DNA from 2 places in the Mesorhizobium sp. M0408 genome. Region 2 is predicted to be linked to the other one. Evidence: riboswitches for the same ligand, from Rfam matches in the RefSeq annotation. Region 2 holds a riboswitch; the other holds the start of a gene.
The links. Region 2 has a riboswitch for S-adenosylmethionine ahead of metX (homoserine O-acetyltransferase MetX). Riboswitches for the same ligand answer to the same signal wherever they lie in the genome.

Region 1 (4,416 bases), on a different contig from region 2:
GCCCATGCCGACGACCCGGTGGTCAAGCCGATCACCGCCGCAATGGCGCGCTTTCCAGCTATTCGCGCCCGTCTTCTAGTCGGTGACGACCGCATCAGCGGCAATCCAAAACTCAACAATTGCGTGAAGGGTTGGGAAGCGGCGCATTATAGCTGGGTCATCCTTGCCGATTCCAACGTGCTTATGCCGAGCGACTACGTCCAGCACCTGATGGCGGCGTGGCGGCACGACACCGGCCTCGTCTGCTCGACGCCGATCGGCTCGCGGCCGGACGGCTTCTGGGGGGAGGTCGAATGCGCCTTTCTCAACACGCTGCAGGCACGCTGGCAGTACGCCGGAGAGGCGCTCGGCCTCGGCTTCGCGCAGGGCAAGAGCATGTTGTGGAATAAGCCGATGCTCGACGCCAATGGCGGCATCTGCGCGCTTGCTGCCGAGATCGCCGAAGACGCCGCCGCGACCAAGCTGGTCAACGGGTTCGGACTGCGGGTCAATCTTGTCGCCTCGCCCTTCGAACAGCCGCTCGGCCGGCGCACGTTTGGCGAGATCTGGTCGCGGCAGGCGCGCTGGGCGCGGCTGCGCCGCGTCACCTTCGCGCTGTTCTTCGCCCCCGAGATCCTGATCGGCGCAGCGCCGCCGCTGGTGCTTGCGCTGATCGCGGCGGCTGACGCCGGCGTCAGCCTGCCGGCAACCGCCATCGCCGTGCTGGTCGCGGCCTACCTGCCGGAATGCGCCTTGGCCTCGGCCAAGGGATGGCACCTGTCGCTGCGCACCATCCTGGCGATGATGGCGCGAGACCTGATGCTTCCCGCCATTTGGGCGCGCGGATGGCTGAGCGGCGCCGTCGACTGGCGCGGCAATGTGATGACTATCCAGACCAAGCCCGTCGCGGAGCTGGAAGAGACCCCGTCCGGCGCCTGATCGGCGCGTCCCCGCTCGCCTCTATTCGGCCAGCCCTTATCCGGCAACTCTCAGTGCCTGCTCGATGTCTTCGAGCAGGTCGTCGGCGTCCTCAAGGCCAACTGACAGCCTGAGCGTTCCCGGTCCGATGCCGAGCTCGGCGCGGGCCTCATCGGTCAAGTTCTTGTGCGTCGTCGTCGCCGGATGGGTGATCAGGCTCTTGGCGTCGCCGAGATTGTTGGAAATCAGCACGACGTCGAGTGCGTTCTGGAAGGCAAAGGCCGCCTGCTTGCCGCCCTTCACATCGAGGCAAATCAGCGTCGAGCCACCCGACATCTGCTTCTTGACCACCGCCGCTTGCGGGTGGTCGGCACGGCCAGGATAGATGACACGGGCGATTTGCGGGCGCTCGGCGAGGAAATCCGCGATGCGGCCGGCACTTTCCGTTTGCTGGCGTACGCGTAGCGGCAGCGTCTCCAGGCCTTTCAGCAGCGTCCAGGCATTGAAGGGCGAGAGGCTTGGGCCGGTGTGGCGGAAATAGTCATGCAGGTTCTCGTCGATCCATTTCTTGTCCGACAGAACGATGCCGCCAAGACAGCGCCCCTGGCCGTCAATATGCTTCGTGGCCGAATAGACGACGATGTGGGCGCCGAGCTGCAGGGGTTTCTGCTGCAAGGGCGTAGCGAAGACATTGTCGACGATCAGCCTGGCGCCGATCGAATTGGCAAGTGCCGCGACGGCGGCGATGTCGATCACCTCCAGCGTCGGATTGGTCGGGCTTTCCAGAAAGAACAGTTTGGTGTTCGGCTTGACCGCCTTTTCCCAATTGGCGATGTCGGTGCCGTCGACCAGCGTTGCCTCAATGCCGTATTTCGGCGCCAGCGTCTCGACCACCCAGCGGCAGGAGCCGAACAGCGCGCGCGCCGCGACGATATGGTCGCCCGCCTTGGCGCTGCACAGCAGTGCTGCCGTCACCGCCGCCATGCCGGATGCCGTGGCGCGCGCGTCCTCGGCTCCTTCCAGCGCGCACATGCGTTTCTCAAACATGTCGACCGTCGGATTGGCATAGCGCGAATAGATGAAGCCCGGCTCCTCGCCCTTGAAGCGGGCCTCCGCCGCTTGCGCCGTCTCGTAGACATAGCCTTGGGTGAGATACATCGCCTCGGAGGTCTCGCCGAAGCCGGAACGCAGCGTCCCGGCATGCACGAGTGCGGTCTGAGGCTTCCAGTCGCGCTTCTTGGTCATCATTCCATCCAAACACCAAAATTGGTCCAAACAACAAAAAACCGGTCGCGAAAGTCGCAACCGGTCCATATGGCCTTGCGGCCCGACGGTCCTTTAGCGACTTGTTTAACGTGGCTGCAAGCCGACCGGCCAAATCACCACGGGATAACGAGCTTTAGACCCGCGCCACGCTTGCGTCAATTGCCGGCATGATTAAGAGGGTTGTACCAAGCAGGTGCCAAAGGCGTCCACGGTCGGACCTGCGACAGAACAAGACCTCGCCCGGCGTTCGAACGGAGCCAGACCCTTGCGGCAGACAGGCATTCTTCCCGATCAGGATATTTCCGCGCTGTTCCAGACGGGCGCGCTGAAATCGCCGCGCACGCTCGATTCCGATCAGATCCAGCCGGCCAGCCTTGACCTCAGGCTCGGCGACAAGGCCTGGCGGGTGCGTGCTTCCTTCTTGCCCGGCCCGGACTACAGGGTTGTCAACAAGCTCGACCGGCTGAAGCTGCACGAGATCAACCTCGCCGAAGGTGCCGTGCTGGAAACCGGCTGCGTCTACATCGTGCCGCTGCTCGAAAGCCTGGCGCTGCCCGCGCATATTTCCGCCTCGGCCAACCCGAAAAGCTCGACCGGACGGCTCGATATCTTCACCCGGGTAATGACCGACCGTGGCCACGAGTTCGACAAGATCGCCGCAGGCTATGAAGGTCCGCTCTATCTGGAGGTCAGCCCGCGCACTTTCCCGATCGTCGTGCGCACCGGCTCGCGGCTGTCACAGATCAGGTTCCGCACCGGCAATGCGCTCTTGTCAGAAAGCGAGCTGCACGAGTTGCACCGCGCCGAGATGCTGGTCGCCACCGAACCACCCAACATCTCAGGCGGCGGCATCGCGCTGTCGATCGACCTCGACGGCGACAAGGATGGGCTTGTCGGCTATCGCGGCAAGCACCACACCGGCCTGGTCGACGTCGACAAGCGCGCCGCGCAGGATGTCGTCGATTTCTGGGAGCCGCTCTACAAGAGCGGTGCCGGCGAGCTGGTGCTCGATCCGGACGAATTCTATATTCTGGTGTCGCGCGAGGCGGTGCATGTGCCGCCAGTCTACGCCGCCGAAATGACGCCTTTCGACCCGCTGGTCGGCGAGTTCCGCGTCCATTATGCCGGTTTCTTCGACCCGGGTTTCGGCCATTCGGCGTCGGGCGGCACCGGCAGCCGGGCGGTGCTCGAGGTGCGCAGCCACGAAGTGCCGTTCATCCTCGATCACGGCCAGATCGTCGGACGGTTGGTCTACGAGCACATGCTGAAACGGCCGCAGGCGCTCTACGGCACAGATCTAGGCTCGAACTATCAGGCGCAGGGCCTGAAACTGTCCAAGCATTTCCGCGTCGCCCGCTGATCTTGTTCGCAGGCCATCAGCCGCGAAACAGATATTCTTTCGCGGCGCCAAGGCAGCCATGAAACTGACCGACAAAGAGCAGTTCTCGCACTGCCAATCGCTTCTTCCCCCAAAAACCTCTGGTTTGCTTCTCGTCGTCAAGTGAGGCGCTTGAGCTGGACTGCAAGGGGAACAACTGCTTGCCGAGACATCCCAGCACATGGGCTCTGGCGGAGTCGATACCGCAGGCTCTGCCATTGTCGTTCAGTCTGTCAGCGCGGAGTGCGGACGTCATGCGATCCGCGTTGCGCATCAGAAAGCTCACTTGCGATTTCGAATAGCCGGTGGCCAGAAGCCGGTCAGTCATCGACATTCGGGCTTCGCGATAGGATCTTGCGCTGCATTGTCCGGCGCTGTAAGCCGCTGGGGAGAAATAGGCGAGGAACAGGACTAAACTTACGAACACAGTGCCAATCCGCAGGCCGTTCATTTCTCGCCCCTGAATTATGTCACCAGTTTACAACGCCTTCACCGCCACCTTCACCGGCTGCTCGATTTCAAGCGGGTTGCGCAGAGGCAGGCCGAAATCCTGCGCCTCGATTTCGAATACGTCACCGGCCTCGGTCCTGATGCCGTCGGCGAAGGACAGCGTCGCCGTGCCGAACATGTGTACATGCACGTCACCCGGCTGGCGGAAGGCCGAGTATTTGAAGTGATGATGCTCGAGATTGCCAATGGTGTGCGACATGTTCGCCTCGCCCGACAGGAACGGCTTTTCCCAAAGCAGCTTGCCGTCGCGTAGGATGCGTGAAGCGCCGCGGATGTCGGACGGCAGGTCGCCGATCAGGATCTCCGGGCCGAACGAAGCGTTGCGCAGCTTGGAATGGGCGAGGAAGAGATAGTTCACACGCTCG
Region 2 (4,416 bases):
CGACGATTGGCTCTTATCGTTTCAGCAGAAACACCGCCTGCTGGCCGAAAAAATTCCAGAACCACCACGGCATCGAGAAGCCGATCCGCTGGCCATTGGCGTCGAGCGCGGTCGCCTTTTCCACCGTCGCGCCAAGCTCGTCGCACAGATTGACGAAATCGCGAATGGTGCAGAAATGGATGTTGGGGGTGTCATACCAGGAATAGGGCAGGTCCCTGGTCACCGGCATGCGGCCGTTGAAGAGCAACGAAAAGCGCACCCGCCAGTGGCCGAAATTCGGGAATGAGACGATGGCGCGGTTGCCGATCCGGAGCAGTTCGTCGAGCACCAGCTTCGGATTGCGTGTCGCCTGCAAGGTCTGCGACAAGACGACGAAGTCGAAGCCCTTGTCGGGATAGAATTGGAGATCCTTGTCGGCATCGCCCTGGATGACCGACAGGCCACGCGCCACGCATTCGTTGACGCCGCGCTGCGACAGCTCCAGGCCGCGGCCATCGACCTTCTTGGTCGCCTGCAGCAATTCGAGCAGCAGGCCGTCGCCGGAACCGACATCCAGCACCCGCGACTGCGGCGGGATGAGATCGGCGACGACTTCGAGGTCGACGCGCTGGGCGCGGTTGACGCTCATGCGTTCGCCTCTTGCCTGGCGCATGATCCTGATCCGAAAAGTCTGCAACTTTTCGGGGTCATGCGCTGATGCCTGGCGCATGGTCCTGATCCGAAAAGCCGGCAACTTTTCGGGGTCATGCGCCGAGCCCTCTCGCCCGAGCGGCCGAGGCGATGAAGCCTTTGATGGCGGCGAACAGTTCGGGCTCGTCGAGCAGAAAGGCGTCGTGGCCGCGGTCGGTCTCGATTTCGACGAACGATACCGAGGCGCCGGCCGCGTTCAGCGCGTGCACGACCGAGCGGCTCTCTTCGGTCGGGAACAGCCAGTCGCTGGTGAACGAAACCAGGCAGAAGCGCGTCTTGGTGCTGGCGAAGGCATCGGCCAGCCGGCCGCCATGGTCGGCGGCGAGATCGAAATAGTCCATCGCCCGGGTCATGTAGAGATAGGAGTTGGCATCGAAGCGATCGACGAAGGTCATGCCCTGATGGCGCAGATAGCTCTCGATCTGGAAGTCGGCATCGAAACCGAAGGTCAGCGCTTCGCGGTCCTGCAGGTTGCGGCCGAACTTGCGATGCAGCGCTGCTTCCGACAGATAGGTGATGTGGGCGGCCATGCGCGCCACCGCCAGCCCCTTTTCCGGCCGCTTGCCATGCTCGAAATATTTGCCGCCGTGCCAATCGGGGTCGGCCATCACCGCCTGCCTGCCGACCTCGTGGAAGGCGATGTTCTGCGAAGAATGGCGGGCGCCGGTCGCGATCGGCAGCGCCGAGAAGACGCGCTCGGGATAGCTGGAGGCCCATTGCAGCACCTGCATGCCGCCCATCGAGCCGCCAAGCACGCTGAACAACTGTTCGATGCCGAAATGCTCGACCAGCATCAACTGCGCCCGCACCATGTCGCGGATGGTGATGATCGGCAGGTCGAGCCCGTAAGGCTTGGCTGTGGCGGGATTTGTCGAGGCGGGGCCGGTGGAGCCGAGGCAGCCGCCGATGACGTTTGACGAGATGACGAAGAAACGGTCGGTGTCGATGATCTTGCCGGGGCCGATCAGCACTTCCCACCAGCCCGGCTTGCCGGTCACGGGATTGGTGTTGGCGACGTGCTGGTCGCCGGTCAGCGCATGGCAGACGAGGATGGCGTTGGAGCGCGCGTCGTTGAGCGTGCCATAGGTCTGGTAGGCGATCTGGAACGGCGACAGCAGCGTGCCGGCGTCGAGCTTGAGCGGCTTGTCGGCGCCGAAACGCAACACCGGGCTCGACGGCTGGTCGGCCTCGTTGTTGGTTTTTCGAGCGCGCAAAGCGACCATTACATCTCCTTGCCCGGCCTTCCGTTGTCCGCCGGTCTGGGCAACAGCCAGTCAGGGCAACAAAAAACCGGCCATGCCTTCGCAAAGCCGGTTACAAGATGCAAACGGCCCTTTAGCAAGTTGTTTAACGTGGCTGCAAGCCGACCGGCCAAATCACCACGGAACTGTTGCTGCTCTTCTAGGACCGACGCATGGCTTCGTCAACGGCAAGTTCTTGATCCCGAATTGCCGCCCCTCGACATTCCGAGCCACGGCTTGTATTTCCGCTGCGGCCTCCGGATGGAGGCACTCTCGACGGATTTCATGAAATGAGCCAGACACCGGATCAGACACGTCCAAGGCCCCGCGCCGGCATCATGGACATCGAAGCCTATGTGCCCGGCAAGAGCGCGGCGCCTGAAGGTGTCGCCAAGGTCCATAAATTGTCGGCGAACGAGAACCCGCTCGGTCCTTCGCCAAAGGCGATAGAGGCCGCGCGCGCGGTCGCCGACAAGCTCGCGGTCTATCCCGACGGCAGCGCCAGGCGCCTGAGGGAAGCGATCGCCGAGGTGCACGGGCTCAACCCGGCGAACATCGTCTGCTCCAACGGCTCCGACGAGATTCTGGGCCTGCTGGCGCAGACCTATCTCGCACCCGGCGACGAAGCCATCATCACCGAACACGGCTTCATGGTCTACAAGATCTACATACAGTCGGCCGGTGCCGTCCCGGTAACGGTCAAGGAGACCGATGAACGCGCCGACATCGATGCGATCCTCGCCGCGGTGACGCCGGCTACCCGGATCATCTTCCTTGCCAATCCAAACAATCCAACCGGCACCTACGTGCCGTTCCAGGAGGTGCGCCGCCTGCATGCCGGCCTGCCGCGAAACGTGCTTCTGGTGCTGGATGCAGCTTACGCCGAATATGTCCGGCGAAACGATTATGAAGCCGGCGTCGAGTTGGTGGGCAGCGCGGAAAACGTGGTCATGACCCGCACTTTCTCCAAATTGGGCCTGGGCGGGGCGCGGATCGGCTGGATGTATGCGCCAATGCACGTCATCGACGCGATCAACCGCGTGCGCGGGCCTTTCAACGTCAATGCGACGGCGATCGAGGCCGGCATCGCGGCGATCCACGACCGCGCCCATATCCAACGCAGCGTCGCGCACAACGAGACCTGGCTAGCCTGGCTGAGCGAGCAACTAAGCGGGCTCGGGCTGCGGGTGACGCCGAGCGTCGGCAATTTCATCCTCATCCACTTTCCCGAGGACAAAAAGCATTCGGCGGCGGCCGCCGACGACTACCTCAGTGCGCGCGGCTACATATTGCGGCGCGTTTCCGGCTACGGTTTTCCGAACGCGCTGCGCATGAGCATCGGCACCGAAGAGGCCAATCGCGGCGTTGTCGCAGCACTCGCGACATTCCTGAAAAGCTAGAACACCATGACCTCACCGATGTTCGAAAAGATCGCGCTGGTCGGCATCGGCCTGATCGGCTCGTCGCTGGCCCGCGTCATCCGCCGCGAGGGACTCGCCGGCCAAGTCGCGATTTCGACGCGCAGCGACGCGACGCTGGCACGCGCGAGCCAACTCGGCCTTGGCGACACCTATACGACGGATGCGAAAGAGGCGGTTCGCGATGCTGATCTGGTTATCGTTTCGGTGCCGGTCGGCTCTTCAGGCACGGTCGCCGCAGAGATCGCGCCGGCGCTGAAGAAGGGCGCCATCCTCACCGATGTCGGCTCGACCAAGGCGTCGGTGATCGCGCAGATGCAGCCGCACGTGCCTGATGGCGTGCTCTTCATCCCCGGCCATCCTTTGGCCGGCACCGAAAAATCGGGACCGGACGCCGGTTTTGCCGAACTGTTCGAGAACCGCTGGTGCATTTTCACGCCGCTGCCCGGCACCGATCCCGCAGCACTGGAAAAGCTCTCGGAATTCTGGCGCTGCTGCGGCTCCAACATCGACACGATGGACCCGCAGCATCACGACATGACGCTGGCCATCGTTTCGCACCTGCCGCATATCATCGCTTACAATATCGTCGGTACCGCCGACGATCTGGAGTCGGTGACCAAGTCCGAGGTCATCAAATACTCGGCTTCCGGCTTTCGCGACTTCACCCGTCTCGCGGCGTCCGACCCGACCATGTGGCGCGACGTCTGCCTGCACAACAAGGACGCCATTCTCGAAATGCTGGCGCGGTTTTCCGAGGATCTGTCCTCGCTGCAGCGGGCGATCCGCTGGGGCGACGGCGAAAAACTGTTCGACCTGTTCACCCGCACCCGCGCCGTCCGCCGCTCGATCATCGAGGCCGGCCAGGATATCGACATACCGGATTTCGGCCGCCAGGCAGTCGAACACCCGCCGAAGGGATAAGCCGCGGCAGGCCGATCGCAGGCCGGCCCGGGTTAGAGCGGTTCATCGTTTCACAGACACGCCGAACCGCTCTATCTCTTTGTTTTTGCGCAATTCCGGACGGAAAACCGTTTCACACTTTTCCTGGAATTGCTCTAGTCGAG

Region 1: it holds a riboswitch for S-adenosylmethionine, as region 2 does, so the genes downstream of both, NKI67_RS18845 (O-succinylhomoserine sulfhydrylase) here and metX (homoserine O-acetyltransferase MetX) in region 2, are expected to answer to the same signal.

What each region holds. Positions count from the first base shown of each region.
Region 1 covers NZ_JAMYRO010000015.1:66,013-70,428, reverse strand. Annotated here, with positions in the region: gene NKI67_RS18850 (glycosyltransferase) at 1-918, shown strand, start outside; gene NKI67_RS18845 (O-succinylhomoserine sulfhydrylase) at 955-2,145, opposite strand; SAM riboswitch at 2,216-2,293, opposite strand; gene NKI67_RS18840 (2'-deoxycytidine 5'-triphosphate deaminase) at 2,429-3,523, shown strand; gene NKI67_RS18835 (hypothetical protein) at 3,540-3,992, opposite strand; gene araD1 (AraD1 family protein) at 4,020-4,416, opposite strand, start outside.
Region 2 covers NZ_JAMYRO010000018.1:96,864-101,279, reverse strand. Annotated here, with positions in the region: gene metW (methionine biosynthesis protein MetW) at 14-628, opposite strand; gene metX (homoserine O-acetyltransferase MetX) at 744-1,913, opposite strand; SAM riboswitch at 2,006-2,083, opposite strand; gene hisC (histidinol-phosphate transaminase) at 2,222-3,331, shown strand; gene NKI67_RS21475 (prephenate/arogenate dehydrogenase family protein) at 3,338-4,273, shown strand; gene NKI67_RS21470 (DUF2125 domain-containing protein) at 4,408-4,416, opposite strand, start outside.